DNA from 2 places in the Paenibacillus amylolyticus genome. Region 2 is predicted to be linked to the other one. Evidence: a T-box and tRNA genes for the amino acid it is inferred to sense, from the RefSeq annotation. Region 2 holds a T-box; the other holds one or more tRNA genes.

Region 1 (16,750 bases), 700 kb from region 2:
GTTTTTATTTTTTCCTCTTCTTCATTAGAAACCTTCTTTTTTAATGATTCAATTTCTGATTGGAAATCTATTGTTCTGAGTTGACTTAAGTATACATCCACTCTTTCTAAGACTTGTCTCTCTACCTTCTTTGAAGAAAATGTTGCCTGTCCGTTACAATCCGTCTTTCCTTGCAATTTTCCACTACAACGGTAACTTTTATTCTGATTGTATCTGACTATTTCTCCATTAGCTGCTTTGTATTTATTTACAAATGTAGTCGTGGTCAATCTAGAATTACAACAACCGCATCTGGCTATTCCAGTTAAAAGTAAACTTCCTTTAGTACTTATGGGAATGGAATTTTCATTTCTTTTTGGATTCTTAGGGTTCTTTTTATCCCTTATATCCTGTACACTATTCCAATCCTCTTCTGAAACTATCATTAATTCAGGGATTGGTTTTGAAAATATATCGTCTCCTTTTTCTTTTCTGTATCTCATTACTCCTTTGTAAATTGGATTCTTAAGTATAACGTTTACAGTAGGAGCACCCCATTGTTTTGCTTTTCTTGTCGGAACATTTTTTTCGTTTAGAAGTTTAGCTATTCTTAATTGTCCGTAACCTTCTTCAAGCACTAGTCGGAATATTTCTTGTACGATCTTTGACTCTTCTTCGTGCTTGCACAGTTTTTGCAGTGCTTTTCCTTTTTTATTTACATTACCGGAATCAACACTTTTATACCCGTAGGGAATACCTCCTCCTCTAAAAATACCATCTTCGACCATCTGTATATGTTTTTCGTTGACTCGTTCAGAGGTCTTCCTACTTTCATCGCTTGACTGCCAAAATCTTAAGTAGTTGACCATCCGATCGGTGTATGCTTCAATTTTTTGCTGACCTTCTATTACAGACCACATTTCTACCCCTTTGTTTACAAACCACTCAAGTACAAAGGGAGTCTCATCATCTTTTCTTCCAAGCCTATCAAACATAAATACCAACAAGACATCGAATAAACCATTCTCTGCATCCTCTTTAGCCTTTTGGATAACATCACGCTTCGAGGCAGGTACTTTAAAACCTGATACCCCTTTTTCGGTATATTCCTTAACTAGCTTCCATCCCTCTTGTTTCTCTACCATCTTCCTGCATGCTCGTTGTTGCATTGGAATATCGTTCCCGTCCATCTGACCTTTTGTGGACACTCGATATAGTGCCGCAACACGCTTTATTTGTCCCATTCCATCAACCACCATATCTTTTTTCTGTATTATTTTTATCGATAGTCGTAACTACTTTAACTGCTTAATTTTATCCAAATTGTACCATTAAGTATATTTATTATCAACAAAAACCACCTACACATATTATTGGAGGTAGCCATATTATTATATAAAAAAACAACTCCTCTTGAGATATAATTCTCAAAAGAAGTTGCCTTTAATTTTACATATAGGACGAGTGGGGATCGAACCCACGACCCTTACCCTGTCAAGATAATGCTCTCCCGCTGAGCTATCGCCCTGTAATAATTAAGATGTATCCATTACTGTCATACTATTATCTTTAGCTGAGCTAACAGATCATGATATATAATTGTTTCCCAATCAAGTAACAGTATCATATCAAGTAACCGTGTTCATTGTCAATGATTTATTTGGTTATAATTCACCCGAAATGGTGCACAATAAAGGAAAGATTACCATTTCAACACGAGGTGAATTCCCTATGAGAAACATAACAAAACGGTCAAAATCTAATAAACATACATTCACCAAATGCTTCTTTCTCTTTGCTGGGCTTGTGATTCTCAATGCAACCGTTACTGGTTGCAGCTTGGAGAAGGATGAACATACGGTACAATTCCAACAATTACAACAGCCCAATGAAAATAGTGAGTCTCTGCCGGTCTGGCTGGACGTATACTCCAAATCTGTAATTCAAGATGTGTATTCTCCGCGAGGAAGCAGTGAAGTCTTGCCGTGAAGGTTAACAGGTGAATTACTCGTCTTCATCCCACTTGCGTGAGTATGCTTTCTTCGTAACGTAATACAACAGAGTAATCATTCCCGCCGACATTAGCAATGTAATTACCATGATGCCTGTCATTCCCATCACTACCCCCTCCTCTCCCAATATGTTCCAGACTTCACTATACAGGAAAAACATTTTTTTGTATAATTCAGTCTGATATGTCGCGCAAGAGCAGAAAGAAGGAATGGAATTGGCAGCTGAGATTAGTTATGTATCGACAGAAGAACAACTGGAGCAAGCCCTGGGGATTCGCCATCACGTGTTTGTGATCGAGCAGCAGGTGCCTGCCGAGATTGAGATTGATCAATATGATGTCATCAGTCCAGATGTGCATCATGTATTGTTAAGTACGGATGGCCAAGCTGTAGCCACAGGACGTCTGATCTATTACAGCAAGGATACGGCCAAAATGCAGCGGATCGCGGTGCTTGAGTCTCATCGTTCATTTGGCTATGGACGTGTGCTTCTGCTCGCGATGGAGGAGCTGGCACGTGAACTCGGCTTATCCTATTCTGTACTGGATGCGCAGTGTCAGGCACAGAAATTCTATGAAAAACTGGGTTATGAAGTGATTTCGGAAGAACCTTTTTATGATGCAGATATTCTGCATGTTCGTATGAGAAAGAGCCTGTAAAACCTCGACGTTGGAAGGTCTTATCAGCATATGGTGCATACTTCCGATGAATTCGGATAGGCTAATCAGGTAAGCAGATTCCTATCTCGTCATATAAGGAGAGTGTGACATCATGGATCAAACGACACGCGAGAGTTTCACAGCAGTACAGAAAAATGGTGACGGTGACCTGACAGCTTTTCAGACTTCAGCAGGACGCGTACTGGATTATCAGCAGGCACTTGCAGAAGTAAAAGCTGGTGCTATTGCCGGTGTGAATGTATTTAAAGGCAAGGATGGCGAAATGTACATTCGCGGAGATGCCGACGGTGACCCAACCAACAACCTGGACCAACTTCCCCATTTCTAAAATAGATGCACATGTCGTACATGTGACACAATAAGCGCCGATCCGGATATCCGGGTTGGCGTTTTCTTATTAGAATTAATAGTCCGTAAAATATTTTACGGAATCACCGGAAGGTTGGCTTTTGCGAATCGGCTGTTGTGCCTGTTCCCATGCCTGCAAAATCTGTATCCCTTCAAGACTAGATCGGTTCTCCCACGCGATGTGCCCGGTGCGTTCAAGCTCCAGCAATGAGTCATGAATGTAAGCTTTGCTTCGTCCCGTCTTGGTCTCCAGTTCATCCATACGCGGCAGCCTGCGCCGTTGTCCTGCATAGTTCACCATAATACGTAAAATCTTGCGTTCAAAGTCGTTCAGCATACTTCACCTCCCCATTCAGATCGGTAACAGGACGCCATGCCAGAATACCTTGCTCCAGAAATGTACGGGGCGAGCCTTCTTTTCCCGCTGATGCTCTAATCATCCCGCCACGTACACTGTTAATTCGAATCTGTCGCTGCGTAATCTGCCCTGCACGATCCATGTAGACAAGCTCCACCATCTGGCCAATATATTTCCCTAGCATAATCATCCCTCCGGTAAGAACGTTTGTTTGTATTTCATATTATATGCGAACATAAGTTCTTTATTCAATAGTAAAAAAAGGATTTTGTAAAATAAAAAAAACCAGACTTTCACCTTAATGATTAAGGCAGTCTGGTTCAACCCATAGTATAGCTAATATGAAAACATGGCTTGTAATGACCAAGTCCAGCGGATCAGTGTCGATCCGATTCGGAAAATTGTACTTTCTTTAATTGCTGTGTAGATGGATTAAAATCAACATTTACATAGACTGCGAATTGCTTGCCGTCTTTCGCACGAACCCATAGCTTGAACTGTTCCCGTGATTGATCTGCTGTTAGAGAGGTGCGACCGATATGCTTATAGTCCAAAATATCCACATTATACTTGGTCTGTGTTTCTTTGACCGCAATAATTCCCCACTTCGCATAATCAGGGATGGCGGCACCTGTGCCTGATGTAATTCCGGCTAAACTCAGAACTACCGACATGACGGTAACGATGAGCATTCTCATTTCACTCACTCCTTGGGACAATATGTTTCTGTTATATTGCCCGTCCGGGTTTCATTTTACACGAATAAACGAAAGATCCAGGCCAATGGCCGTAGGGAAAAAGGAACCACATGAACAAGCCGGTCAAACGAATCAGGAGGCTCCGTCCGGAAACTCATTCCCCAGTCACCCGAGAAAAAGTGTTGTTGTGTCTTCGGCTCCTCAGGACGTTCCAACCCGTATTTCTTTTCAAGCCTTTGCCTCGTTTGTTCATCCACCTGAACCTCATTCGTAATGACATATGCTGTGGCAGGCTCGCTGCTTATGTACATCTGAATCATTAGAAACATCACAATCCCAACTATTTGTATCCAACGCTTGTTCATCTCTTACTCCTTTATGGATTCATGACTCTCTTCTCTTGTACGTGAAGACTCGTTTGAATGTTTGATTATACATAAATTTGACCGTATTGGAAATAACAAATGGGAGAAGAGTTGGGGCATGCGTTATGCGATGCTTAAGTCCCATTTCGTTGATTTTTTGTTTAAAAAACCCAATAGACGTGTAATAGGCCATGACAGAGTGACTTCACGATCTAAAACTCTACACGATCTGCAATACCAATATGAGGAGGTTACACCCGAATGTTCAAACGCTTGGATGAAATCCTGATTGAGATTCCCAATGTTGAGAAGCCAGATCCGAATGCTGCGGCAGCTATACAAGAATTACTCGGCGGCAAATTCGGAGAAATGTCAACGTTGAACAACTACCTCTATCAATCATTTAATTTTCGATCCAAAGAAAAGCTGAAGCCCTTCTATGACCTCGTCATGAGTATTACCGCCGAAGAATTGGGTCATGTTGAGCTCGTGTCTCATGGCATTAACAAATGCCTCCGAGGTTCCACCGAGTACAAAGAACCCGACGATACACCGCTAGGTTCCGTGAAAGATGCTCGTCTGTCGTATCACTATCTGGCAGGTGCACAAGGCGCAATGCCTTTTGACTCTATGGGTAATCCATGGACGGGAGCAAACGTCTTCAATAGCGGCAATCTGGTCGAGGATCTGCTGCATAACTTCTTTCTTGAATGTGGCGCTCGTACCCATAAAATGAAAGTATATGAGATGACGGATCACCCGGCAGCCCGGGAAGTGGTTGGTTTCCTGCTGGTACGTGGCGGCGTGCATGTTGTAGCATATGCAAAAGCACTTGAGATTGCAACTGGCGTAAATGTGACCAAGCTGGTTCCTATCCCTTCACTGAACAACAAAGCCTTCAACGAGGCTCGCAAATATGAAGAAAAAGGGGTACACACCAAGCTGTATACCTATAGTGATAAAGATTTCAATACGATTGGACAGATCTGGAAAGGAACTCACCCCGAAGATGGACAACCTCTTGAAGTCATCCAAGGGATACCTGAAGGATTCCCAATTCCAGAAGCTCCCGCGGCCGAGGAAGAATTTGCACCGGGCATATCGCAAGAAGACTTTAAGGAAATTGCACGTCGTCTGAAGATGGCAGGGAATATTGCGGATTAAGAAACAATTTGTTTAACAATTTCTTTCCCTATATATATTGTTAACTCTATGTTTAAGTGAAGCCCTCGAACCCTGCTGCTGAATGCAGAGAGGATTTGAGGGCTTTGTTATAATCAATTTTTGATACCATTTTATGATGCAAAATAAGTATTTTGTATGCCGTCATTTTCTGAGAATTTAGCTGTAAAAGTAAACCGGATCTCTGCTCACATCGTTAAACTTAGTTAAACTCCAACACCGATTCCTCCCGCTGACTCATGACTTCAATTAGCATGTTGGCACCCAGACGAAAACCTTGTGCAAACGCTGCTTCCGTATTCATGCCCTCACATCTGCCACACAAGTCAAATAACTGTTCAAGCTCACGGAATTCTTCCTCGCTCAATCGATTCTTCCACTGCTCTGTCAGAGCTGCAATCTGCCGTCCTAACGCTTGGTATTCAGGATGTGTCGGCATCATCATCTCATCCGGTCGAAGTCGTCCATTATATAATGCTTCTAATATCGAATTCATGTGCATCCTCCTGTATATCAAATCGCACCTCACTTGAATGAACGTTCTGCACATGGTAGGATATTTATGCAGTCGCTCATTTAAGTGATTGCGGGATAGGAAGCAGCGGTGTTCTTCGTGGGACTTACGCTGCTTCCTTTTTTCATTTTTGGAGTTCGTCGTAAATCTTCTCTATCCCTTTGCGAACGATGTCTGATCGGTTCGTATTCAGCTTCTCAGCCGAAATATCGAGCTTGTTCATAATTTCCTCGTCAACACGTATCTCAATCGTTCTGCTTTTGGGTTTGTCAGATTTAGGCCGCCCCATCTTTTTGGCGGACATTTGCTTCACCTCTTTTTTTGTCCTGACAATAATATATTATTGTCAGGACAAAAAGTCAATGCATTTGTAAAACATACGTTCGTTTTTGTGACAGCAGATTCATAGATAAATGTATAGTCTGTAATCCGTTTGAATGATAAAAAACAACCTTGAACGGCTAGGCGCTCAAGGTCGTTAGAGTACTATTTCACTCTTCCATTGGCTTTCCATATCTCACCAAGACATGCCAGAGTAATTTTAATTCTTGTAGAGCTTCTTTGTAGGTTCCTCTATCGCTCCAATGGCTTGGGTTTCGTTTCAATTCCATAACCGCAGAACCAATGATATTTGCATCAATAAAATCACTGTTTACAATTCTCTTGGCTAGTGAAGGCATCGAAGGACCTCGAAAATCCATTGGAACGTCATCAACTAATAGTGTAAAGCCCATGTGCCAATGGAGATCAACAGCTGTCAGCTCACCCTTAACTTTCTGACGGGCTCAACACGATCAACCCAAATATTCACTTCTTTATATCCCTTTTGTACACGTACCTTCCCCATACCACCAACGCCGCACACAACAAGATCACACAATAAGCCCATACAAAAAACATGGCAAGCCCCAACCCGATGTTGGCATCCAGGCGCTTATCAAAGATCTCTGTGTATAGCGAAAAACCGAGTGGCACGGCGCCAACAACGAAAAGTCCAATGGACCATCCACCCCCTAGTCGGAAACCGGACCCCGCACGAGTACTGGAAAGTTTGCGAATCCCTTGAGTCAGTAGCCACCAAATCAGAATAAATAATAGACAGGTTATAAGAATTTTCAGCATATCGTTCAACTGCATATCGTGTACCTCCTATATCTTGCAAGATGATGAACATATCTTACACGTTAAGTGTTCTCTTTACTATATTACCCGTTTCCACATCCATGATCACAGGCAGATATGAGCACAGTACCCCTGACCCACAATTGATCATGAAAAAGAAAAAAACGCCAACGTCCTGACTCCTTCCAAGTCAAGAACGATGGCGTTACTTCTCGTATTTACATTGTTACATCCACATAGGATAGGATAGGTTACGCGCCAAACTGCGCATAGTGAAGGCGGCTGTACACCCCACCTGCTGCGAGTAATTCTTCATGACGTCCCTGCTCCGTAATGCCTTGTTCAGCAACGACAATAATGCGGTCTGCATTTTTGATCGTAGCCAATCGGTGAGCAATAACCAGTGTGGTCCGGCCCTCGGACAGTTCAGCAAGGGATTGCTGAATCGCCGCTTCCGTTTCTGTATCCAGCGCGGATGTGGCTTCGTCCAGGATCAGAATTGGTGGGTTTTTCAGGAACATACGGGCAATAGACAAACGCTGTTTCTGTCCACCGGACAGCTTCACACCGCGTTCACCAATTAACGTATCCAATCCTTCCGGCATGGATTGAATCAAAGGTTCCATCTGGGCACGTCTAGCGGCCATCCAGATTTCTTCTTCGGATGCATCCAGCTTACCGTAGGCAATGTTCTCCCGAATGCTTCCATCGAAGAGGAACACGTCCTGTTGTACAATTCCGATATGACTACGCAACGAGTCTAGTGTCATATCCTGTATCTCCTGCCCATCAATCGTGATGCGACCTTCCAACACATCATAGAACCGCGGCAGCAGACTGCATAGCGTTGTTTTACCTGCCCCCGATGGACCGACAAGCGCTACAGTTTCACCTGCACGTACGTTTAGATCGATACCTTTGAGCACAGGTTCCTGATCGGAATAACCAAAGGTCACTTGCTCATAACGGATATCTCCACGCAAATGGGATACCGTAACGGCTCCTGGACGATCTTCCACATCCGGTTCCATATCAAGCAACTCCGTATAACGTTTGAAGCCTGCAATCCCTTTTGGATACGTCTCAATAACCGAGTTGATCTTCTGGATCGGTGTCAGGAATACATTGGACAACATAATAAATGCAATGAACTGACCGTAGGTCATACTGCCTTGAATGACAAACCACGTTCCGCATACCAGGACAAAGAGGGATACCAGCTTCATCAGCATATAACTGACAGAGGAGTTCCAGGCCATGATTTTGTATGCGATTAGTTTGGTCTGACGGAAACGACCGTTGTTCACAGCGAATTGTGCTTTTTCATGCTCTTCATTAGCAAAAGCCTGAACAACACGGATACCTGTGATATTGTTCTCTACGCGAGCGTTGAAGTCCGCAATATCTCCGAACATTCGGCTGAATGCCTTGGACATTTTGCTACCAAAGTAGAGTGACAGATAAATAATCAGCGGTACGATGATAAAGGTTAACACCGCCAGATTCCCGTTAATGCTCATCATGATGCTGAATGCACCAATTAGCGTCATGACCGCGATAAATACATCCTCCGGACCATGATGGGCAATCTCACCGATATCCATCAGATCGTTAGTCATACGGGACACGAGGTGTCCTGTTTTTGTATTATCGAAGAAACGGAACGATAACTTCTGCACATGATTGAACAGACTTTTACGCATATCCGTCTCGATGTTAATACCGAGCTTGTGTCCCCAATAGGTAACCACGAAGTTGAGAAATGAATTCAATAAGTAGATGCCGAGCAATGCCAGACACGCCCATAGAATCCAGTCCCAGCGGCCGCCTGGCAGCAGATCATCGACTACCCGGTTGACTGCCAGTGGAAAAGCCAGCTCCAGCAGGGCGACTAAAATCGCACAACTGAAGTCAAGAATAAAGAGCTTTTTGTAAGGCCTATAATAGGCAAAGAAACGGCGAAGCATGGACTGAAGTCCTCCTTATGCAACCACACAATGGTGATTACGTTTTATTTCGTCTTGCTTAAGAGGTACAGGAAGTATGGCGCACCAATAATGGCAACCAGGATCCCCGCAGGAATCTCCGAAGGCTGCAGGATGACACGACCCAGCGTATCTGCAACCAGTACAAGCAATGAACCGATCAGTGCAGATGCGGGTAACAGGAATTGATGTTTTGGACCCACCAGACGACGTGCCAAATGCGGTCCGATTAGACCAACAAAACCGATCCCCCCACTCACAGATACACATGAGCCGGCAAGTCCTACAGCAGCCGCAAGCAAAATCAGTCGCTCACGCTCAACCGGAGTCCCGAGTCCACTTGCAGTCTGGTCACCCAGATTCAACACGTTCAGTACACGCGCCTTATACAGGACAAGCGGTACAAGAATGATCAGAAACGGTAGCAATGCCGTTACAAATTTCCAGTTCGAACCCCAGATGCTGCCTGCCATCCAGGTAGCTACAAATTGATACTTTTCCGGACTAAGCCGTAACGTAAGCACGATCATGGCAGAACTGATTCCCGCCGCTACCCCGATCCCCGTAAGTAACATACGAGTAGGCATAATGCCCTCTCCTTTTTTGTAAGAGAGAACGTAGATCAGAAATGCAGCAAAACCCGAACCGATCAGGGCCAGAATTGGCAAAAGAAATACCGGCGCTGCTGTCGTTGTCGGGAAAAAGGAAACAAATAACATGACGACCAGACCAGCACCTGCATTAATCCCCAGGATCCCCGGATCTGCCAACGCATTCCGAGATACTCCCTGCAAAATACAACCAGATAACGCAAGTCCGGCCCCGACCAGCACCGAAATCACAATACGTGGCAGACGGAATTCAAACAGGATCAATTCCTGTTTCGCCGTGCCTCCACCAAACAGGGTTCGCAACACCTCAAGCGGCGAAAGCTTGGTAAAACCTGTGTTCATGCTCACCACAAAAGCCGTAATAATTAATAGGGCAAGCACAATGAGGACAATCGTACTCTTGGTTCTCTTCTTGCGCTCTGCTCCAACTATTGTTGAGGATTCCATCGTTACAGAGTCCTCCTTTCTTTACGCGCCAGATACAGGAAGAATGGTACCCCGATGAGGGCAACCAAAGCGCCAATTGGCGTCTCGTACGGCGGGTTAATCATACGTGCAGCCAGATCCGCAAATACAAGCAACAGACTGCCCATCACAGCGGAACATGGAATAATCCAGCGATAATCGACCCCAACCAGCTTCCGCGTGAGATGGGGAATAATGAGTCCGACAAAACCGACCGCACCCACCACGGACACAGCTGTACCCGCGAGAATCAGTACAACAATCAGGCCTATGAGCTTGATCAGCCCAGTACGTTGCCCCAAGCCCACCGCAATATCTTCTCCGAGACTAAGCAGAGTAATGGAACGGGAGATGAGAAGACCTGCAATCAGTGCCGCGAGTACCCAGGGGAACATGACCTCAAGTTGAGACCACTTCGTTCCGGCTACACCACCAGCTGTCCAGAAAGCCAAATCTTGTCCAATCCTGAAATACAATGCAATCCCTTCACTGAGTGCCGACAACATCGCTGATACAGCCGCACCTGCAAGAACAAGGCGTAGTGGCGTAAGACCCGATTTGGAAGCTGCACCAAAACCATACACCAACAGGACACCAAGCCCTGCTCCAAGGAAGGAATACATGATGATATACATAAATGGCAAGCCAGGGAAGAAGGCAAAACAAACTGCAAGTGCAAATCCAGCTCCTGCATTTAACCCAAGCAGACCTGAATCGGCCAGCGGGTTACGAGTCATGCCCTGCATGATCGCACCAGCTACAGCGAAACATGCACCTACCATTGCTCCTCCAAGGATACGTGGTAATCGAATCTCCCATATGATCTGATGTGGAGTCAACTCAGGATTGAAATCAAAGATAGCCTTCCAGACTACACTAAGCTTAATATCAGCAGCGCCAAAAGAAATGGACAACGCCATACCCAGAGCGAGTAGCAAAACTCCCCCTGTAAGAATAAGTGTGGCCGCCCACGGACGAGTGTGTATCTTCGCTGTGGGTGAATCCGGATTATGTTTTTCTGGTGAAGCTTGTGAACTCATACGCGCCCACCCTCGTTATGAGTGGAGCTGCTCAAACCTATGTACATAACAATCACCTCTCTATAAATACCGAACTTTAATGATATTGATTCTCATTCCCATAGACCATTGTAAGTGAATCCACCGGCTCTGGCAATGGACAAATAGGACATGTTTATTGCATATATGAATATTTGCACACAATTTCACACGCAAAAAGGCTGCGCAAGAGCCAAAAAGCTCGAACACAGCCTTATCATTGCATATGTAGAACATGTAAAATACAGACTCGTTTAACGGGCATGTACCGTAAGTAAGGATGCCAGGACATCCGGAACATCGGTAATAATCCCTTGCACACCCATATCAATCATGGCCTGCATCTCGGCAGGATCATTCACCGTAAATGGATAGGTAACAACGCCATGTGCCAGTGCAGCAGCAACATCTTCTTGTGTGACTGCCAGCTTGTAGGGATGAAGGCCGGTAGCTTCGAGTTTGGCGGCATAATCATAGGGACGATATAACTTTTCCATATATAGAAGTGCTGTACGAATCTCCGGGGCAAGACGTTTACATCTCACGAGCGAAGCATGATTGAAGCTCGACAGCACAACCTGTTGCTCCAGATTCCAATCCCGGATCGCCTGTATGACCTTCTCTTCCATCCCTTTATAACTCACAATACCATTTTTCAATTCCAGATTAAGCAGTGTTCCTTTCCCCTGTACCAGCTTGAATAATTCCTCCAGAGAAGGAATACGTTCCCCAGTAAAATCAGCATGGAACCAGGACCCCGCATCCCGTGTGCGCAATTGATCGTAAGTCGTATCCTTAACCCAGCCTTCTGCGCCGCCAGTTCGGCTTAACGTCTCATCATGAATCAGTACCAGTCTGCCATCACTCGTCATCTGCACATCGGTCTCAATGCCTGTCGCTCCAAGCTCCAGACTCCGTTCAAAAGCGCTCATCGTATTCTCCGGGCATACGGCAGATGCACCACGGTGGGCAATAATCTCCATGTTCCTCATTCCAGCGCCTCCTGTGTTCAAGCTTCACTCTATGATCATCACTATAAACACGGTTTGTTAGACCTGTATTAACAGAACGTATAATCGGTTGCCTGCTTCGCTAATACTAGCGACCGGGCCCAACATCTAACGGGCTGGGGATTCACTCATTTTTGCGAACTCAATCTGAAAATCGACATAACATAGTATGAACGATGGAAGCACTGAACTCCGTTATAAGGAGGTTGACTATTGAATACCTCAAAGAAAAAATCGATACCTACGCGTCCTCACACATCCCAGTTACAGTCGGCTTCCAGGCTTTCCAGATCATCTGTCCATATCAAAAACAAATCCGGCAAGACGGCTAATCAGCGTTCTCTTAACTCCAGTTCACCCAACACACTGGATCAGCTGGCTATTGTTGCAGCAATACTCTCCTTAATTGCAGCCGCCATCGGGCTATATATCGCCTGGAAATCGTTAAGTAATCCGGATCAAACTGCTGTTGTGGTGTAAGCTGCTTGTTGCGCAGCTAATGGCTCAGGAGGCTCTCTCCTGCTTCTGACCTTATTCAGGGGCAGGTTTTTGCTTTTTCAATTACTCAACGTATGCTGGAAACGTCAAAAAACCGTTCCCCTGAAACGCCGGCATATACCGGCGTCTCTTTGGAAAGGTCATTTTTTATTCGGGCGCTGCCTCTGCAGCTTAATCCCCGTCCCGGGATACTGACCGAATTACAGAATGAATGTGCGAGAGATAATAACCAACAGAATGAACAATACCAGAATCGCACCTGTTGATGTCCATGCTCCACCACCGAAGCCTCCGCAATATCCGTAACCTGTACCTTTGAGTTCGCTCATCAGTGACACTCCCCTCTTCATCGAAGTACACTATAGACTATGTCCGATAACGCAACTTGCTTGGGCAGATCGAAAATTCTCCCGAGGAACGAGTAGATTCAGGCCCGTCTTCTTATGCACTCATTTCCCGTTGAGTTGTGACCACTTCTGAGTCAGCTCTGCAGGAATATAGGATGACATTTGTTTGAGCAGTTCAGCCGGATCAGCTTCCAAACTCCATAGACTGAGATGCGAGGTGTTGGAGAATCCTTCCTGTACGCTATGTTCTACCATCTTCATCAGCGGTCCATAATATCCGTTGACATTTAATAAGCCAACAGGCTTACGATGAATACCGATCTGTGCCCAGCACAGTACCTCAAATAGTTCTTCAAATGTACCCATACCTCCGGGAAGTGCAATGAATCCATCGGATAATTCAGCCATCGTTGCCTTCCGTTCATGCATGGTTCCCACTTCAATCAGTTGTGTGAGCCCTCCATGAACAACCTCGCCCCGGAACAATCCGGTAGGCATAACCCCGATTACCTCTCCCCCTTGCTCAAGAGCAGCATCGGCTACTGCACCCATCAAGCCCATGCAAGAACCACCATAGACCAGTGCATAACCACTATCAGCAATCTGTTTGCCCAGTTGAACAGCCTTCTCTGTATAATCGGGGTGATTTCCCGGATTGGAGCCTGCAAAAACAGCTATACGTTTCATTGGGTTTCACTCCTTCTCATGATCTATTTTAATAATATATAACATGAATGTTATGGGTATGTACAACGTACAACAGGTTAACAGAACCAATGGGCAAAAAAATACCCGACCGTTTGCAGCCGGCCGGGCTCCCATTTCAATACACATCAATTTAGAAGGGGTTGTTATTACCTAATATACAGACCGAACATTAAATCCGTATGATCTTTGCATGAAATGAATATTAAATCTTCGTATAACTAACGTATCCCACGGCGTGAACGTACGACAAACATATGCTTGTCTTTACGAAGAACCCGACCATCTGCAAGTTCAACCTGATCCTCGTCATGACGCAGAATCGTCGTGGATAATGCTACAATCTTGGCCCGGCGCCAGATCATCACCTGTGACTTGAAATAGATCGCATTTTCGAACTGAATCGCCTTTTTCATCACATATCCAACCTTGTGCACTTCAGAACGTGCTTTCTTTAAGGGAAGACTCTCTTCGGGAAGAGGTCTGATCATTGCGATATTGTCAAACGATACCTTAATCCGTTTCGGTCCGATCCGTACACATTCCGCTTCTTCATCCCACTCGACCAGCGTTCCCTTTAATGGCTCCCGTATGCCTGTTGCACGATATACCGCTACTTTTCGTCCTATCCAATGTCGCAATGTTCTCACCTCCATCTGTCTAGTTTTCAGGTATCTTCCAATCGATCGGTTCAATACCTTTGGAGGTCAAGAAATCATTGGCTTTGGAAAAGGGACGACTGCCGAGGAATCCACGATGCGCAGCCAGCGGACTGGGATGTGTAGACTCCAGTACCAGGTGCTTGTCCCTGTTAATAAAAGCACCTTTCTTCTGGGCATGACTGCCCCATAGCATATATACCATTGGCTCTGAACGTTCATTCAGCGCACGAATGACAGCATCCGTAAACGTCTGCCAGCCCAATGCCTGATGGGAGTTTGGCTGACCTTCACGGACCGTCAGAACGGCATTTAATAGCAAGACTCCCTGCTGCGCCCAATGAACCAGAGATCCATGATTCGGAATGGGCAGGTCCAGATCGGCCTGAAGTTCCTTATATATATTTTTCAGAGAAGGCGGTACACGTACCCCCGGTCTAACCGAAAAACTTAATCCATGAGCTTGTCCCGCTCCGTGATAAGGGTCCTGTCCAATAATAACGGCCTTAACCTGATGATATGGCGTCAGCTTCAGTGCGGAGAACAGGTCTTCTTTGGGCGGAAAGACCGTCTGCGTTTTGTACTCGGCGGCGAGAGTGTAACGAATCTTGTTAAAATAGTCGGCTTCCGTCTCTTCCTGAAGCACCTTGTCCCAATCGTTTCCAAACATATGTATAGGCTCCTTTCCCCTGATGAATACAGTTTCGTTCAGCCCAACCACTGGGCTCTTCCTTCTGAGAGCCGCATGTCATGCAACTCATAGACTATCCACCATTTTAACATAACCGGGGACAGCAGACCAGAATTGCGCATCAGGTATAAGTCCACCTCAAAAAAAATCGTATTCTTGCTACATTCCGTATACTCATACAAAAAAGTCACCTCGCTATTGCGTGGTGACTTGATGACTTTATACTTGAACGGGCACCTCTTCGACTACATTCACAAGCACACTACTGATTCTTCGTAACCCTTCCTGAAGGACAGAACGCGGACAAGCCAGATTCAACCGAATACAACCCTCACCATTGGCTACAAACATATGACCATCTTCCAGCAACACACCCGCTTGCTCCGCGAAGAATAAAGGTAGACTTACATGCTCGGGAGCATATGCCGAAATATCGATCCAGGCCAGATACGTGGCTTCCGGGATGTGAAAAACAGCCCGTGGCAGATGCTGCTTCACATACTGTTCTACGCAGGCAAAATTGGCGTCGAGATACCCTTTTAATTGTTTCAGCCATTCATCACCCGTTTCGTAAGCCGCTTGCGTGGCAGCGATGCTCAGTGGGTTTTTGAAACCATAGTGGCGTGCCTGCCAGATGTCTCGAAGTGCCTTATTTGGAATGATGACATTGGAGAACATCAGACCAGCCATGTTGAATGTTTTGCTCGGAGACATACATGTAATGATTCGATCCGTATCCGGGAACAGCTTGGCGAGTGGGGTATGTCTCTTGCCCGTCCGCAGCAGATCACAGTGAATTTCATCCGAAATAACCCATACGTTGTTCCGCAGGCAGATCTCACCCACACGTTGTAACTCTTCCGTTGTCCAGACACGTCCAGATGGATTATGCGGGTTGCAGAAAATACATACCCTTACCTTCTCATCCTTCGCCTTGGCTTCAAAATCCTCATAATCAATCGAGTAACGTCCCTGCTCATTGAGCATATCCGAACATACCAGTTCAAGATTGTTATGCTCCGCAGCTGACTTGAAGAAACCATAAGACGGGGTCACGATCAGTACTTTCTCATCCGACTGACAGATATATTCCACCAGTTCATACAAAGCGGGAATGATCCCGTTTGAGGTCTCCAAATGCTCCTTCGGGAAGGACCAGTCATAGTATCTTTTCATCCAGTTCGAGACAGCTTCGTAATACGCCGGATCAAACACCTGGGAGTAACCCATGATTCTACGGTCCAGACGCTCCTTAACTGCATCCAGAATCTCGGGAGGTGTGGCGAACTCCATATCTGCAATCCACATGCGAATAAATTCTTCATCTTTGAATGGAAAAGTCATGTCCTCTGTGGCGTTAAAAATATATTGACGGAAACCATCCGTATTCATGGCATTTGTTCCTGTGCGGTCGATAATCTCATCAAAGTTATATTTCATAGCTTCTGCTCCTCTATCTGCTT
Region 2 (16,750 bases):
GTGTTTTTCACAAGTGTGAACGGCGTGGAGTTTTTCTTCCGCCATCTGGAACAGGAAGGCAAGGATATTCGCTCGATTCATCAAGCGAGAATTACTGCCGTAGGACCTTCCACAGCGGACGCTTTGCGCAAACATGGCATCGTTGCAGAGGTTGTCAAAGGTCCTTTCCAGGCCGAAGGCATGCTTGAGGCTTTTGAAAGCGAATTGAAGGAAGGTCAGAGAGTATTGCTTCCGCACGGTGATCTGGCACGTACGTGGTTACGTGATCAGTTGAGAGAACGAGGACTTCAGGTCACCGAAGCCATCACCTACGATACGATCCTCGCTGGTGAGGATGATGACGAACTACTCAAGCTACTTGAAGAAGGTGGTATTCATGCGGTGACCTTTACAAGTTCATCGACGGTTACCAATTTCATGAGTATGTTGAAACGTATGGGATTACAAGATCCACTGCCTTTATTGAAAGATGTGGAGGTTGCGTGTATCGGACCTGTTACAGCGAAAACGGCAGAAGCCGCTGGACTGAAGGTTACACTGATGGCAGAGGAAGCAACGATGGATAGCTTGATCACAGTGCTATGCGACTGGAAACGGACAGGCACCAAAGAAGGCGCTCTTCGAAATTAATACACATGTAATCATGTCAACATATGAAGCGTGCTGAATTCGATAGGATACCAGCGCGCTTCCCTTTTTGCTCTATTTAACTTTCAGGGAGGTTTTACTCGTATGAGTTTTCCAATTGTACGGCATCGCCGTTTACGTCAATCCACAGGTATTCGCAATATGGTTAGAGAGACCCATCTAACCGTGGACGACTTTATTCAACCGATCTATGTGACGTATGGAGAAAATGTGAAATCTGAAATTAAATCCATGCCTGGCGTATTCCGTTTCTCGCTGGATCGTCTTCAGGAGGAAGTAACGGAAATTGCCGAGCTGGGAATTCCAGCCGTGTTATTGTTTGGTATTCCCGAGACGAAGGACAGTGTGGGTTCATCTGGCTTCGCTGAAGATGGCATTGTGCAGGAAGCGACGAGATTGATCAAATCCTGGTACCCGGAACTGCTGGTTGTTGCGGATACTTGTCTGTGTGAATTCACGGATCACGGTCACTGCGGTATGGTACACACCGTGGAGATTGACGGTCACATCTGCGGAGATGTGTTAAATGACGAATCACTTGATCTGCTCGTGCAAACGGCAGTGTCTCAAGCCAAAGCAGGAGCGGACATTATTGCACCATCCAACATGATGGATGGATTTGTACAAGCGATCCGCGCGGGACTGGATGAGAATGGATTCAGTCACATTCCGATCATGTCTTACTCTGTTAAATATGCATCCGCATTCTATGGTCCATTCCGTGAAGCTGCGGATTCCACACCACAATTCGGAGACCGCAAGTCATATCAGATGGACCCGGCGAACGCGCGTGAAGCCTTGCGTGAAGCAGAGACGGATGTGCTCGAAGGAGCGGATATGCTAATGGTTAAACCTTCGCTGTCCTATCTTGATGTCATGCGTACGATTAAGGATCAATTTGATCTTCCGCTTGTTGCCTATAATGTAAGTGGCGAGTATGCCATGGTGAAGGCAGCGGCGATTCAAGGCTGGATCGATGAGAAAAAAGTTGCCATGGAAATCCTGCTCAGCATGAAACGCGCAGGTGCAGATATGATTATTACCTACTACGGAAAAGACGCTTCACGCTGGTTGGCTGAGAAATAAAATAAATTACATTGAGGAGGATATTCATGACTGCACAACAAGGTAATCGTCGCAATGATGAGCGCTCACGCAGCGCGTTTGAGGAAGCGAAGCAGTACATACCCGGGGGTGTGAACAGCCCTGTACGCGCATTCAAATCGGTGGGACTTACTCCGATCTATGCAGAACGTGGTGAAGGGTCCAAAATCTACGATATTGATGGCAATGTTTTTATTGACTATGTGGGATCGTGGGGCCCACTCATTATGGGACATGCACACCCTGACGTTGTAGAAGCTTTGCGTGAGACAGCCCTCAAAGGAACAAGCTTTGGTGCGCCTACCTTGCTGGAGACCGAGATGGCAAAACTGGTCTGTGAGCGTGTACCTTCTATCGATATCGTGCGGATGGTTAATTCTGGCACGGAAGCAACGATGAGTGCCATTCGACTGGCACGCGGGGTAACCGGACGCAGTAAAATTTTGAAGTTTGAAGGATCATATCATGGACATGCAGACAGCTTGCTGATCAAGGCTGGCTCAGGTGTTGCAACGCTGGGTCTGCCAGATAGTCCAGGCGTGCCTGAAGGCGTAGCTGTGAATACCATTACGGTGCCTTATAACGATCTGGAGTCCGTGAGACTTGCTTTTGAACGTTATGGTGGAGAACTGGCCGCTGTTATTGTGGAGCCTGTGGCAGGTAACATGGGGGTTGTTCCTCCGGCTTCCGGTTTCCTTGAAGGCCTGCGGAGTTTGACGACCCAATATGGCAGCCTGCTTATTTTTGACGAAGTCATGACCGGTTTCCGCGTAGGGTTGAACTGTGCTCAGGGACGATATGGGGTTACACCTGACCTGACTTGTCTGGGTAAAGTTATCGGTGGCGGACTCCCGGTTGGTGCTTATGGTGGTCGTCGGGATCTGATGGAACAGATTGCTCCAACAGGACCGATCTATCAGGCAGGTACACTTAGTGGGAACCCGTTGGCTATGGCAGCAGGATATACCACGCTCAAATTGTTAACACCAGAGGTCTATGACCGTCTGGAGACATTGTCTGCACGTTTGCAAGCCGGATTCGAGAAAAATGCAGCTGAGACGGGTATTGCGATAACCATTAACCGTGTGGGTTCCATGGTTTGTCCATTCTTCAGTGCCGTTCCAGTAACCAATTATGATATTGCCAAAGAAAGCAATCTGGATCAATTCCGTCGTTATTTTGCGGCCATGATTGATCAAGGTGTAAGTGTTGCACCTTCGCAATATGAAGGCATGTTTGTCTCTGGTGTGCACACAGAGCAGGATATTGACGATACGATTGAGGCGAATCGTAAAGCTCTTCAATCGCTATGACCATCAAAAGTTGGAAACGCCGCGGGGAATGGCTTGAGCTGATGCCAGGGAAAGCCGTAACAGGCAGTTCGGACAAACCGATGGCTGCAGAGCAATGGCTATTGTCTGAACTTCAGTTTCCGGAGAAATTGCTACGTCAGTTGAAAGCAAACCGAGGAATACAACTTGCAGGGGACCGGCTTCGGCTGGCCCTTTTTGCGTCCCAGCCAATCGATGTCGAGCCACGCTGGGCTGATGTGGATGTATTGTATGAGGACGATTTCTGTCTGGTTATGCACAAACCGGCAGGTATGAAACTGCATCCAGATGGAAGCCGTGCCGATCAGGCCATCACGCTGGATCATGTGGTTGCCTCTTATTATGAAATGAACGGAATCCAGGCGAGCGTACGCCATGTTCATCGACTGGACGAGGATACAACCGGACCTGTCCTGTATGCCAAAAATGCTTTTGCCCTCGCCAAACTGAATGAAGCGATGCGTCGCAAAGAGATTGGTCGCCATTATGTAGCCATTGCAGGTGGACAAATCCCCCTTGAACTCCACAAAATTGATGCTCCGATTGGCAAGGATAGACATCACAAACAGCGCAGGCGTGTCTCGGAAGGTGGACAGGAAGCTGTTACTCATGTGGAGATCGTCGAAGTGTGGGAACGAGCAACCCTTGTACGATTAAAGCTGGATACAGGACGCACACACCAAATTCGTGTACACCTGAGTTACGCGGGACATCCGCTTATTGGTGATGCGTTGTATGGAGGTAGAGCGGATGCCATTGGACGACAAGCACTTCACGGAGAGATGCTTAAGTTTAGTCATCCGTTAACCGGAGCGATGATTGAAGTGAACGACCCTTGGCCATCCGACTTCACACAATTGGCAGAGCGAGAGCGTCAAAATTATTAATACACTATATAAGTTCGACTAACTATTTACACGAAAACAGAGAGGACAGAAACAACCAGAAGAAGCAAAGCGTTCGCCTAAAAGCTTTCTGAAAGAAAGCTGCTTCGGAAGCATAAGCTATCCCCGGGTTTTCCCTTTATAAAAAGGAATGAAAAAAATCTGGGGATAAAAGCGATCAGAAGGTTGTTCTGTCATTGGAGTGACAGTGTAAATAACCATAAGTTGAACATATATAGCAAGGTTTTTCAAAAGGTGGCATGCTCCTCTCATTCAAGGCATATAGATGGGGTAACGAAGGATTTGGACCATGGATCAGTCCCATGAGAAGGATCATGGTGAACATATGCCGAAAGGAGGACGCCACCTTTGTTGAATCAACCTTATGGTTTGCGGTTCGATATTTATGAGCGCGTTCATTTGTCTGAGGGAGTTCCTGCGATTGAGGAATTGGAGGAGATTGAACTATACCCACGCATTCAAGTCATAGGGCAGGATGATCATGCCACATTAAGAGGGCATCTTTTACTTACAGGTGCGTACAGAGGAGAAAATGAGGCTTCAGAGGAGCTCAAACATTTCATTCCCGTGGAGATCACAGTGCCGCTGAACCGGGTCAGATCGATTGAAGATATTTCCATCGAGATCGAAAATTTTGACGTGGATCTGTTATCCAATCGCAGTCTGAACATTACAGGCGTGTTGTCGCTACGAGGTATCGAAGGTTTTCCTGTTGAAGAGCCACAAGTGTGGTCAGCAGATGAGTTTACAGTTGTTCATTCACCTGATGCTCAGCAATCCAACCGTTCCGATGAAGCAGCACAGGCAGGTAGCGATCCCAACACATTTGCACAAGAGTACCTGCTCCAGCGGAGTGAGGAAGAGAGACTTACGAATGCAGCAGAACTTGCATATGGTGCTCCGGAATTCGCTGACCTGTCCACACGGGAAGAGACATTAAGGAATAGCGAAGAATGGCAGCAGGATTATGCGAATGCGTCATCCGCAGAGCCACTTCAATCTGAGGAGCTAAGTGCGGAGTACGTTAACGAAAACAGACAACCTGATGCAAATGAAGATCCCGCATCTCTGACAGCGAATGGAGATGAATTGGCATCTCATGAGCAATACAGCGAACCTTCTCCGATCTCGTCATTTATGGCTGAGACCGCAGATCGATTAGCTTCTTACCCTGAGTCGGAACCATTGTTGCCTCTGGAAGATGAGTCTTCGGGTTGGTCCGAGCCTTCCGTGGATGCATTGCCTGCGAACTCGAGAAGTGCAGATCAAGCAGTCTCAGAGCCTACTGCTCAATCATCTAATGAGTTGGCATCACCGGATGTACCGGACGCACCAGAGGTATGGCACTTCGAATCCGCGAGATCTGTACCTCAGCAGGAGAATCAGGCAGTTGCCGATGTCCCGGGCGAATCACAGGCGGAGAACTGGCAAGGTGTATTTGCTTCGTCCGAACCAGGCAACCCTGAGGAAGACCGACCGTCTTTTGAAGCGACTGGGGTAGACGAGTTCGTACAGAACGAAGCATTTGTTCCTGAACCTGTGGCTGAGACGGAAGACAAGCCGGAGCTGAAGGTTGCTTTTGGCAGCAAAAAAGAATCCGCACCACGGCAAGAAGAGGGCGTAGGTATCTCTTCCTTGTTATCCTCCGGTAGAGCGGCACGCGATGCTGAAGTGGAGCGAGGCGATGAGGTTCCTGCGGGTGTGGTACAGGAAGAAACGTATCCAGCTGATGATGTGGAATGGAAGAACCTGTTCCTGGGAACGATCGTGGACCAGACCCCGTTCCGCAAGGTGAAACTTTGCATTGTTCAGCGAGAAGATACACTGGATGCTATTGCAGATCGATATCAATTGAGCACGAGGGAACTTCAGTTGTATAACCGATTATCTGAGCAGGTTGTGGAAGAAGGTCAGATATTGTACATCCCTTAAGCCTCAGTTAAAGCCTTCGTTACGACCCGTGATCCCCTTGAGGATTGCGGGTTTTTGCATGATTCGTCCTAAACCTGCATTCCAGCGCTCTTTATCCGCTGTTGTCAGGTTGACTATCGCGCACGAGCAAGGTATGATGTGTGTAGGTTTTTTGAAGAACAACGTGGAACGGGAGTAGTAGACAGTATGACCTTTCAGAGAGTGGAATTGCAACGCTGTGAGATTCCGCAGGAACCAACTGATCGAAGTCGCCCGGGAGTTGCCTGTTTGAATACAAGGGATGAATGAGATCTATCGTCATTTATTTCTGAGGTAGGATGGGCCGGTAGCAGCCGTTATCTGCTTGAAGTGTCACGTCATGTACAGAGGGTGAAGTCTATCTTGCTGTAGGCGTGAAACAAAGGTGGTACCGCGAAAGCTAACCTTTCGTCCTTTGATGGATGAAAGGTTTTTTTGTTTTTTTTGGCGAAGATGATGAAGTAACGGAGGAATGACACATGTCTGAGGAAAAAAAATCAGCTACAACAGAAATGCCGACCACTTACGATCCTAAGGCGGCAGAGGATAAATGGTACTCCACCTGGATGGAACGTGGATATTTCAAAGCCGGTCAACGTAAAGATGCCGAGCCGTATACGATTGTAATTCCACCCCCAAATGTGACCGGGATGCTGCACATTGGGCATGCGCTTGATTTTACACTGCAGGATATTCTGATCCGCACCAAACGGATGCAAGGTTATGACGCACTGTGGCTTCCGGGTTCCGACCATGCAGGTATTGCTACCCAAACCAAAGTGGAGCAGAAGCTGCGTGAAGAAGGTCTGACTCGTTATGATCTGGGACGTGAGAAGTTTCTGGAGAAGGTATGGGACTGGAAAGATCAATATGCCACTACCATTCGTCAGCAATGGGGCAAAATGGGATTGTCGCTTGATTACTCACGTGAACGTTTTACGCTGGATGAAGGTCTGTCCCAAGCGGTTCGTAAAGTATTTGTTCAACTGTATGAAAAAGGCCTTATTTACCGAGGCAAACGCATCATTAACTGGGACCCGGTGAACCGGACAGCTCTGTCCGACATTGAGGTTGAATATAAAGAGGTTCAGGGTCACCTGTACCATCTGCGGTACCCGCTCAAAGACGGAAGTGGCTACGTTACAGTGGCAACAACGCGTCCTGAAACGATGCTGGGTGATACAGCGGTTGCTGTTCATCCGAAGGATGAGCGTTATGCAGATATGATTGGTAAAGTACTTGTACTGCCTATCATTGGACGCGAAATTCCAATTATCGCTGATGATTATGTGGATAAAGAGTTTGGAAGTGGTGCAGTTAAAATCACACCTGCGCATGATCCAAATGACTTTGAAGTAGGTCTTCGTCATGATCTGCCTCAGATTACGGTAATGGATGAGAGCGGCACAATGAATGCTGAGGCAGGCAAGTATCAGGGACTGGATCGCAGTGACTGCCGCAAGCAGATTGTTGCTGACTTGAAAGAGCAGGGCGTATTGATCAACATTGAGGATCACACGCATCAGGTTGGACACAGTGAACGTACCGGAGCTGTTGTTGAGCCATATCTGTCTACACAGTGGTTCGTTGAGATGAAGCCACTTGCAGAGAGAGCGATTAAGAAACAACAGAGCGGCGAAGGGGTTAATTTTGTTCCAGATCGTTTTGAGAAAACCTATCTGAACTGGATCGAGAACGTTCGTGACTGGTGTATTTCCCGTCAACTGTGGTGGGGACATCGTATACCTGCTTGGTATGATGAAGAAACAGGTGAAATCATCGTATCTGCTGAAGATCCAACAACGCTGCCAGAGAATGCTGGACGCAAGCTCAGACAGGACGAAGACGTACTCGATACTTGGTTTAGCTCCGGCTTATGGCCATTCTCCACACTAGGCTGGCCGGAAGATACGGAAGACCTGAAACGTTATTATCCGACAAGTGTACTTGTGACAGGGTATGACATCATATATTTCTGGGTTGCACGTATGATTTTCACTGCACTGGAATTCACCGATGAGATTCCGTTCAAGGATGTGCTGATGCATGGTCTTGTTCGTGATGCAGATGGACGCAAAATGTCCAAATCACTGGGCAACGGTGTAGATCCGCTGGATGTGATTGAGAAATACGGCGCAGATGCAATGCGTTACATGATCTCAACCAGCAGCACGCCAGGTCAGGATCTGCGTTTCCGTTGGGAACGAGTGGAGCAGGCTCGTAACTTTGCCAACAAGATCTGGAATGCTTCGCGCTTTGCATTGATGAATCTGGAAGGATTCACCTATGAGGAACGTGACATTAGCGGAGAGCTTGGTACAGCCGATTATTGGATTTTGCACCGTCTGAACGAAACTTCCCGCGATATTACGCGTCTAATCGAAGCGTATGAATTTGGGGAAACGGGTCGTGTGTTGTATAACTTTATCTGGGATGACCTGTGTGACTGGTACATCGAGTTTGCTAAGCTGTCCTTCTATGGGGAAGATCCGGTTGCCAAGAAGAAAACACAATCCGTGCTTGCTTATGTGCTGGATCAAACCATGCGCCTGATTCATCCGTTTATGCCATACATCTCCGAAGAAATCTGGCAGCATCTGCCGCATGAAGGTGAGACCATTACGCTGGCATCATGGCCGGTATATGATCCTGCTCTTGAGAACCCAGAGGCTGTTGCCGAGATGAACCTGCTTATGGATACCATTCGTGCAGTGCGAAACATTCGTGCAGAAGTGAACGTGCCGATGAGCAAAAAGATCGAGCTGATGGTCAAAGCAAATAGTGCGGAGACGTCCAGCATCATTGCGCGTAACAGTCACTACATCAAACGTTTCTGTAATACGTCCGAGTTCGATAGTGGGCTGGATTTAAACTCACCGGATAAGGCAATGACTGCGATCATTACGGGGGCAGAACTATACTTGCCGCTCGCAGGTCTTATTGATATCGAGCAGGAAGTGGCTCGTTTGGAGAAAGAGTTGGAGAACCTTGAGGGCGAAGTTCTCCGTGTAGAGAAAAAGCTGGCGAACGAAGGCTTTGTAGCCAAAGCTCCTGCCAAAGTTATTGAGGAAGAGCGCGCCAAACAAGCAGATTATTCCGATAAACGGGATAAAGTGATTGCACGAATCAAGGAACTTAAAGGTTAATATATGTGGGTCGGATGGAGAGCCATTATGCCATCCGGCCGCTTTTTTCACTCAAACTCGGGACCGAAGGTGAATCAGATGACGGAATTAGACGGGACAGATGCAGCAGCTCCTTTACTTACGTACAACGAGGCCGTGGACTGGATCAATGGCCTTATTCCTTTTGGCATCCGACCTGGATTGGAACGAATCGAGAGTCTGATGTCCATGTTAGGCAATCCACACCAACGTCTCAAATTTATTCATGTCGCGGGAACGAACGGCAAAGGTTCGACTTGCGCTTTTTTGACGTCAGTGCTTCTTCAGGCTGGATATGATGTGGGTACCTTTACGTCGCCTTATATCACCAAGTTTACAAACCGTTTTCAATACAACGGTGAGGATATTCCTGAAGAAATCCTGCTTAAGCTCTCGAACCGATTACATCCACTGGTCATGGAAATGGCCTCCACTCCGCTTGGATCACCCACGATGTTTGAGGTGTCCACGGCTCTGGCGCTTCTATACTATGCAGAGGAGTGTTACCCTGACGTTGTGGTATGGGAGACGGGGCTAGGGGGAAGGATGGACGTAACGAATATTGTCGCACCTGTTGTGTCCGTCATCACCAACATTGGTATGGATCATACGGATGTGCTTGGAGATACGATTGAGCAGATTGCTGGAGAAAAGGCAGGTATTATCAAGCCGGGAGTACCCGTTGTGACTTGCGCGACTCAACCCGAAGCTGTGAAGGTGATTCAGGAGAAAGCACAGCAGCTTCAATCAAGCGTGTATTTGGCTGGAGATCAATTCTCTTATCATAGACTGGACAGCAATGAGAACGGACAATCTTTTCATTTTACAGGCCCGTTCCGTGATCTGGACGTTCGCATACGCATGCAGGGCTCACATCAATGTGACAATGCAGCGGCCGCACTTATGGTGCTTGAATTGCTTAGACAATACATGGCATTTATGCTGGATGACAACGATATTGCACTTGGACTGGAGAATGCTTTCTGGGCAGGAAGATTCGAAAAAGTCGTCGATGAACCCCGAATTGTGCTTGATGGAGCACATAATCCGGAAGGGGCAGAGTCACTGGCCAAGAGCATTATGGATGTCTATCCGCACAACAAGTTAATTTTGATGATGGGTATGTTGGCAAATAAGCATCACGAAGCGTATTTGCAGCATATACTGCCACTAGTGGATACGCTGATCCTGACCGAGCCAGATTTCCGACGCAAAATGGATGCAGCCGAATTGCTGCAGATTGTCGAACGGGTACGTCCCGCCATTGCGAAGCAGGAACTGGAAATCATCGTCGAGCCCGAATGGGCAAAGGCACTTGATCTATTGAAGTCACGGACGGAAGCGGAAGATCTGGGGGTGGTCTCCGGCACACTGTACCTGATTGCGGATGTGCGGGCAGCCCTTTTGCATCAAACCGATTCTGAAAAAGGTTGGTGAAAGTTTTGTTAAATACATCGGAACACGTTCATTTTATAGGGATTGGCGGATATGGCATGAGTGCCATCGCAAGAGTTATGTTGGAAATGGGATACACCGTTACCGGATCGGATGTCGCTTCACAGGAGTTGACCGAGAAGTTGGCAGCCAAGGGAGCGAAAATATATATCGGACATACGGCAGAGCACGTCACTGGAGCAGATCTTGTTGTCTACTCTACGGCAGCGCCTGCTGATAATGTGGAACGGGTAGCAGCTGCAGAGCTGAACATTCCGATTCTGCATCGTTCCCAGATGCTTGCACGTTTGTTGAACGAACGTAAAGGTGTGGCTGTAGCTGGGGCTCATGGTAAAACAACCACTTCATCCATGATTGCACTTGTTATGGATAAATGTGATACAGATCCGACATACATTATTGGCGGAGAAATCATGAATGTGGGTACCAACGCGAAGGCCGGTCAAGGAGACTGGGTAGTCGCTGAAGCGGACGAGAGCGATGGTTCGTTTTTGCAGTACCATCCATGGCTCGGTATTGTAACCAATATTGAGGCAGATCATCTGGAGAATTACAACAGTGATTTTGAGGAGCTCAAAAGGGCTTATGTGCAGTTCCTGAGCCAGATTCGTCCGGAAGGAACAGCGATTGTGTGTTCTGACGACGAGAATGTTCAAGCGATTTTGCCAGAACTCAAGTCACGGATTACAACCTATGGTATTGATCGTGCTGCGGATTATACGGCAACGGATATTGTACTGGGCGATCGCCGTATCTCCTTTACGATGAATCATCAGGGTGCTGCTATGGGCACGGTGGAATTATCAGTGCCGGGTAAGCATAACGTTTATAATGCAATGGCTACTGTGATTACCTGTTTGGAAGCAGGCATTCCATTTGAGAAGATTGTGGCAGCTATCATCCAGTTCCACGGAGCCAAACGCAGATTCCAGGTATTGGGCGAGGCGCGCGATATGCTGATCATCGATGATTATGCTCATCACCCGACTGAGATTGAAGCTACCATTAGTGCGGCCAAAGCAACGGGCAAACGCATTATTGCGGTATTCCAGCCACAGCGTTATACGCGGACATTCTTCCTGCTGGATGCGTTCAGTCGTGCTTTCGCGGAAGCGGATGAGGTGCTTATTACGGACATCTATTCTCCTGCGGGCGAAAAACAGATCGAAGGGGTAACCTCAGCCCGACTGGTTGAACTGATCGTTCAAAACAGTAATGCTTCTGCACGTTACCTTCCTACAAAAGAAGAAGTGGTAGCTGATCTGCAACATCGTCTGCAGCCAGGAGATCTTGTGATTACGATGGGCGCAGGTGATATTTGGAAAGTCGGCGATACACTTGCCAAAGGTTTGAAATAGATCAATTGAGAAATCGCCTGTCTTCGATACGAAGCAGGCGTTTTTTGCGTTATATGGAATGTATTCTCCAGTCTCTGCATATAGCTTATATAAATGGGACAAAGGAGAGGGTACGGGTGAGCAATGCTAGAATGACGTTTCGCTTCGGGGATCATGAGTCGGACAAGCCTGAAAACAAGAGGATATCTGCGTCCAGTCCATTGGTGACGTTAAGTGAAGAATTACCGCATAATCAACCGCTAACGCCTAAGATGGATACAACCCCATCATGGACGCCTGAGGATATCCCCGGAGACTGGGGAGAGACGGTGCTGACAAGCTCTACTGTACCTGAACCTGACGAACGGGTGAGTCATGATTCGAACTTGAACTTGGATGAGGCCCATTATTTTGGGAACCGTTCCGGTTACGGTTATGTTAATCACACCGATAATCCGGAGGAAGAGCGTCGTGATCTGTCCAATGCCCATGATGATCAGGGCCACGACTGGCTTGCAGATTCGGAGAACTATTCCTATAAACGCAATCGCCCTCCAAGAGGCTGGAAAATGATTGGTTCTGTCACTGGTGCACTTGTTACCGGAGCACTTTTTGGTATGGTTATTCTTTCATTTTTTAATAAAGAAGGAGCCGCGAAGCCAGGCGATCTTCTGCCCGTCAATCAGGCAGTTTCCACTGTGACGGGTCAGGAGGGGACTGCAGGTACAGAGCAGCAACTTCAGACAGCGGCGACTGGCAGTACGTATTATGCACTTCAATACGGCGTGTTCAGTTCTCCTGAACGAGCTGAGCAGGCTAAGCTTGAACTGGCTCAGGCAGGTATAGCCGCAGGTTCTGATCCTGAAGATGGCAATCGAGTATATGCAGGCATTTCGGCTGATCGTGAAGAGGCCAAGCTACTTAGCTCCAGGTTAAAAGCCCAGGGAGTTGAACTGTATGTCAAGGAGATTGTGAACCCTGAGATCAACCCGGCTATATTCGGTGGCAAACAAGAGGATGTGCAGCTGTTCTTCACAAACAGTTCTGCACTGGTGGAACAATTATCTACCTTGTCCATTCAGCAGCTGGGACAGTCTGCTCCGGCAGCAGTTTCTACAGAAACGATGACCGCGATTCAAAATAAGCACGAGTCATGGCTGACGGGATTGAATAGTCTTACACCTGGCCTGACCGCAGATGTACAACCTATTATTGGTGGAATGGAGAAATCAATGAACAGTGCAATTACGGCTATCGCGGAGTACAACAAAAACCCGGATGATGTACACATGTGGTCCGTGCAGTCCGATCTGATGGATTATGTACTGCAGCAGAAAAAATGGCTCGAAGCGATAAAGCAGTAACATGCTCTTTCCCATAACAACGCTTGGAAATACCCATCCGGCAAGGAACTGGAAATAGTTCCCCTTGCCGGATTTGTGTTTGTATTGACGTACAAAACCCCGTATAATAATGTGGGTGTCAAAAAATGGCGAGGGAAGATTACCGATGAAAAAAAACTTCGGCATGTTATTGCTGTTTCTGCTGCTCGGCTGGATGGCCGGAGCGTGGATCGCCAAGGCACTGCAGCCTGTAAAGGCAGTAGCCTTTCTTACGAAAGCCACGACCATACGTTGGTCGCCACAGGCTGATCTGGATATTATCAGTTATAATATTTCACTTCAATTTCAAATGAGCCTTCTGAGTCTGATCGGTATGATTGCCGCTGTGTGGCTGTATCGCAGACTGTAGGAGAATGACGAGTTATGACGAAAAAAATTAAACCAGTGACATCTATTATCGTGATCCGGACAGGATGTTGCCGTGGCATAAGGAGCCGTTCATTTTGGATAACACACAACAGCGCCCTATTATTCTGGCCTCCACATCGCCTCGGCGCAAAGAACTGATCGCATCACTCCACCTAGCGTTTGATGTAATACCAAGTCATGCCAATGAAGATACACCACCAGAGTGGACACCTGAACAGACGGTACAGGAACTTGCTTTGCGCAAGGCGCTTGCCGTGTATTGCGGGCTTGAAGGCCGCGAGCAGGAAGCCATTATTGTTGGTAGTGACACCGTTGTTGTTCTGGATGGTGAGATTCTAGGCAAACCCTTAGACGAAGCGGATGCTGAACGTATGTTATCCCGACTGCAGGGGCGCGTACATCGGGTGTTCACGGGTGTCGCTTGTATTGATGCGGGCAATGGACAGTCGTTAGTTCATTACCGCCAGACCGATGTAACGATGAAAGAGCTGTCGGATGCGACCATCCGTGCTTATGTGCAGACAGGTGAGCCTTCAGATAAGGCAGGATCATATGCCATTCAGGGCATTGGTGCTTCACTGATCGACCGCATTGAAGGATGTTATTTTAATGTGGTTGGCTTGCCGCTATCTTTGCTAAGTGATATGTTGGACGAGTTCGGCGTACATGTGTTGCCACGAACATGAATGAAGCCAAATGTTGTGAAATGAAAAGAGGGAACATATGGAGTCGCCTCACTACATGATGCGCGACATCCCCCAGGAAGAACGCCCGAGAGAACGCATGATGGAATACGGGGCGGGCGCCTTAAGCCATGCTGAATTGCTGGCAATTTTACTTCGAACAGGCACAAGACAGGAATCCGCGGTGCATATGGCACAGCGGATTCTGGCCGAAGCGGGTGGCATTCGCTCGTTGATGGATTTGAGTCTGGAAGAACTGACCGCGATGAAAGGGATCGGCAATGCCAAGGCTGTGCAATTGAAAGCTGGCATTGAGCTGGGTCATCGGATTGCCAAGAGCAGACTCACACAGTCGACTTCAATTCGTACACCGCGTGATGCAGCTGATATCCTGACCGAACAATTGCGTTACTTGCAAAAAGAACATTTTGTGTGTCTCTTTCTGAATAGCAAAAATCATATTATTGCCCAGGAAACACTCTCCATGGGCAGCCTTAACGCTTCGATTGTACATCCACGTGAAGTGTTCCGGGCTGCCATCAAATGTAGCAGCGCATCGATTGTGTGCGCACACAACCATCCGAGTGGTGATCCTACGCCCAGTCCGGAGGATATCCAAATAACCAAGAGACTAATTGAAGCAGGCGCTATTGTTGGCATTGACGTGCTTGATCATATTATTATCGGAGATGGAACGTACGTAAGTTTGAAGGAGAAGGGCTTAGTATAATATAATGGTTGGCGTTGATGTTTTCCTATGAATGTTAACGGCGTTGTCCGTAAAAGATAGGTTCACTTTACAAATGCAAAAAAACAAATGCGAATATTAGCTCCACGTATTGCGTGGGAATATAATTATTACGCTCTGGATCAGAATGGAGCGGCTATATGAGGCAGAAAAGGAGATTATGTTATGTTTGGTGGTTTTACGAAAGATTTGGGTATTGACTTGGGGACAGCAAATACGTTGGTTTATGTACGAGGAAAAGGAATTGTGGTGCGAGAACCTTCGGTTGTCGCTATACGGACAGATACAAATAGCATCGAGGCAGTAGGTGAAGCCGCCAAAAAAATGATTGGACGTACACCAGGTAACATTCGTGCCATCCGTCCAATGAAAGATGGCGTTATTGCCGATTTCGATACAACGGCAACGATGATCAAATATTTCATCCGTGAGGCGCAAAAACAACGCTCCATGTTCCAGCGTCATCCAAACGTGATGGTATGTGTACCATCCGGGATCACGGCAGTAGAACAACGTGCGGTTGAAGATGCAACCAAACAGGCTGGAGCACGTGAAGCCTATACAATTGAAGAGCCTTTTGCTGCTGCAATCGGTGCAGATCTGCCTGTATGGGAACCAACGGGTAGTATGGTTGTCGATATTGGTGGCGGTACAACGGAAGTGGCAGTTATCTCTCTTGGTGGTATTGTAACGAGCCGTTCGGTTCGTGTAGCAGGTGACGAGATGGATGAATCCGTTATCCAGTACATCAAACGCCAATACAATCTGATGATCGGTGAGCGTACATCGGAGCAATTGAAGATGGACATCGGATCAGCTATGCCATTGGAACAAGTAGAAACGATGGAAATTCGTGGACGTGACCTTGTAACAGGTCTGCCGAAGACAATTACGATTACTTCGGACGAGATCAGTGAAGCGCTGGCTGATACCGTGAATGCAATTGTTGAAGCGGTAAAAGTAACACTGGAAAAATGCCCGCCTGAACTTGCAGCCGATATCATGGATCGGGGTATCGTTCTTACAGGTGGTGGGGCGTTGCTTCGCAACCTGGACAAGCTTCTCGCTGGTGAGACAGGAATGCCTGTCATTGTGGCTGAGAACCCGCTGGATTGTGTAGCAATCGGAACAGGTAAAGCGCTAGAGAATATTCATTTGTTCAAAAGCAGAAGCAGTTCGGCAGTTCGTTCCAAACGTTAATTGGTATTTGCCTAACTTGGCATAGCGACCAAGTGGCAAGATATCTTTATAGAGGACCCGGTTAACCCCGGGGATGAGCTATTACCCGCTTAACAGGGGAGGATCGGCTGATATTCTCGCAGGGACTACAGGTCTGACAGTCTCCCCGCCGGGCATGGCTCGGAAGAGAATATGGATGTTAGAGGGTGTTCGAACTGTTTAAACTGCTAGGCAACAAAAGACTTTTTGTTTTGCTGGTGGGCCTTGTTACATTTATCGCGTTAATGGGCTTTACGCTCAGTCCGCGAACCACTCTATCCTGGCCGGAGAAATTCCTGAAGGATTCAGTTGGATTTGTACAATACGTATTTTACAAGCCCGCTTCCTATGTAGCGGGCTTTTTCAAAGATGTAGCGAACATGCGTACGGTATATGAAGAGAATGAAGAGCTCCGCATCGCGATGGGTCACTATA

Evidence for each region. A T-box is a leader RNA that pairs with one kind of tRNA and senses whether it is charged. The one in region 2 lies ahead of V6668_RS23790 (valine--tRNA ligase), so its partner is inferred to be a tRNA-Val.
Region 1: it has a tRNA-Val gene. The T-box ahead of V6668_RS23790 (valine--tRNA ligase) is inferred to sense a tRNA for this amino acid. The anticodon was not compared.

What each region holds. Positions count from the first base shown of each region.
Region 1 is NZ_CP145892.1:4,655,191-4,671,940, forward strand. Features, by position in the region: gene V6668_RS20670 (recombinase family protein) at 1-1,238, opposite strand, end outside; tRNA gene V6668_RS20675 (tRNA-Val) at 1,436-1,507, opposite strand; gene V6668_RS20680 (hypothetical protein) at 1,711-1,968, shown strand; gene V6668_RS20685 (GNAT family N-acetyltransferase) at 2,207-2,650, shown strand; gene V6668_RS20690 (DUF3892 domain-containing protein) at 2,763-2,999, shown strand; gene V6668_RS20695 (hypothetical protein) at 3,075-3,356, opposite strand; gene V6668_RS20700 (hypothetical protein) at 3,340-3,561, opposite strand; gene V6668_RS20705 (DUF3889 domain-containing protein) at 3,755-4,075, opposite strand; gene V6668_RS20710 (hypothetical protein) at 4,132-4,440, opposite strand; gene V6668_RS20715 (manganese catalase family protein) at 4,702-5,604, shown strand; gene V6668_RS20720 (DUF6809 family protein) at 5,825-6,118, opposite strand; gene V6668_RS20725 (ribbon-helix-helix domain-containing protein) at 6,261-6,440, opposite strand; partial or broken gene V6668_RS20730 (DUF3626 domain-containing protein) at 6,628-6,891, opposite strand; gene V6668_RS20735 (hypothetical protein) at 6,944-7,273, opposite strand; gene V6668_RS20740 (ABC transporter ATP-binding protein) at 7,510-9,225, opposite strand; gene V6668_RS20745 (FecCD family ABC transporter permease) at 9,270-10,301, opposite strand; gene V6668_RS20750 (FecCD family ABC transporter permease) at 10,304-11,359, opposite strand; gene V6668_RS20755 (glycerophosphodiester phosphodiesterase) at 11,632-12,369, opposite strand; gene V6668_RS20760 (hypothetical protein) at 12,601-12,867, shown strand; gene V6668_RS20765 (hypothetical protein) at 13,086-13,214, opposite strand; gene V6668_RS20770 (TIGR00730 family Rossman fold protein) at 13,335-13,919, opposite strand; gene V6668_RS20775 (hypothetical protein) at 14,159-14,578, opposite strand; gene ung (uracil-DNA glycosylase) at 14,598-15,266, opposite strand; gene V6668_RS20785 (MalY/PatB family protein) at 15,507-16,727, opposite strand.
Region 2 is NZ_CP145892.1:5,357,178-5,373,927, reverse strand. Features, by position in the region: gene cobA (uroporphyrinogen-III C-methyltransferase) at 1-630, shown strand, start outside; gene hemB (porphobilinogen synthase) at 733-1,734, shown strand; gene hemL (glutamate-1-semialdehyde 2,1-aminomutase) at 1,761-3,065, shown strand; gene V6668_RS23800 (RluA family pseudouridine synthase) at 3,062-3,970, shown strand; gene V6668_RS23795 (LysM peptidoglycan-binding domain-containing protein) at 4,337-5,920, shown strand; T-box leader at 6,076-6,357, shown strand; gene V6668_RS23790 (valine--tRNA ligase) at 6,418-9,084, shown strand; gene V6668_RS23785 (bifunctional folylpolyglutamate synthase/dihydrofolate synthase) at 9,163-10,539, shown strand; gene murC (UDP-N-acetylmuramate--L-alanine ligase) at 10,596-11,915, shown strand; gene V6668_RS23775 (SPOR domain-containing protein) at 12,032-13,258, shown strand; gene V6668_RS23770 (DUF4321 domain-containing protein) at 13,404-13,646, shown strand; gene V6668_RS23765 (Maf family protein) at 13,741-14,352, shown strand; gene radC (RadC family protein) at 14,390-15,079, shown strand; gene V6668_RS23755 (rod shape-determining protein) at 15,263-16,297, shown strand; gene mreC (rod shape-determining protein MreC) at 16,483-16,750, shown strand, end outside.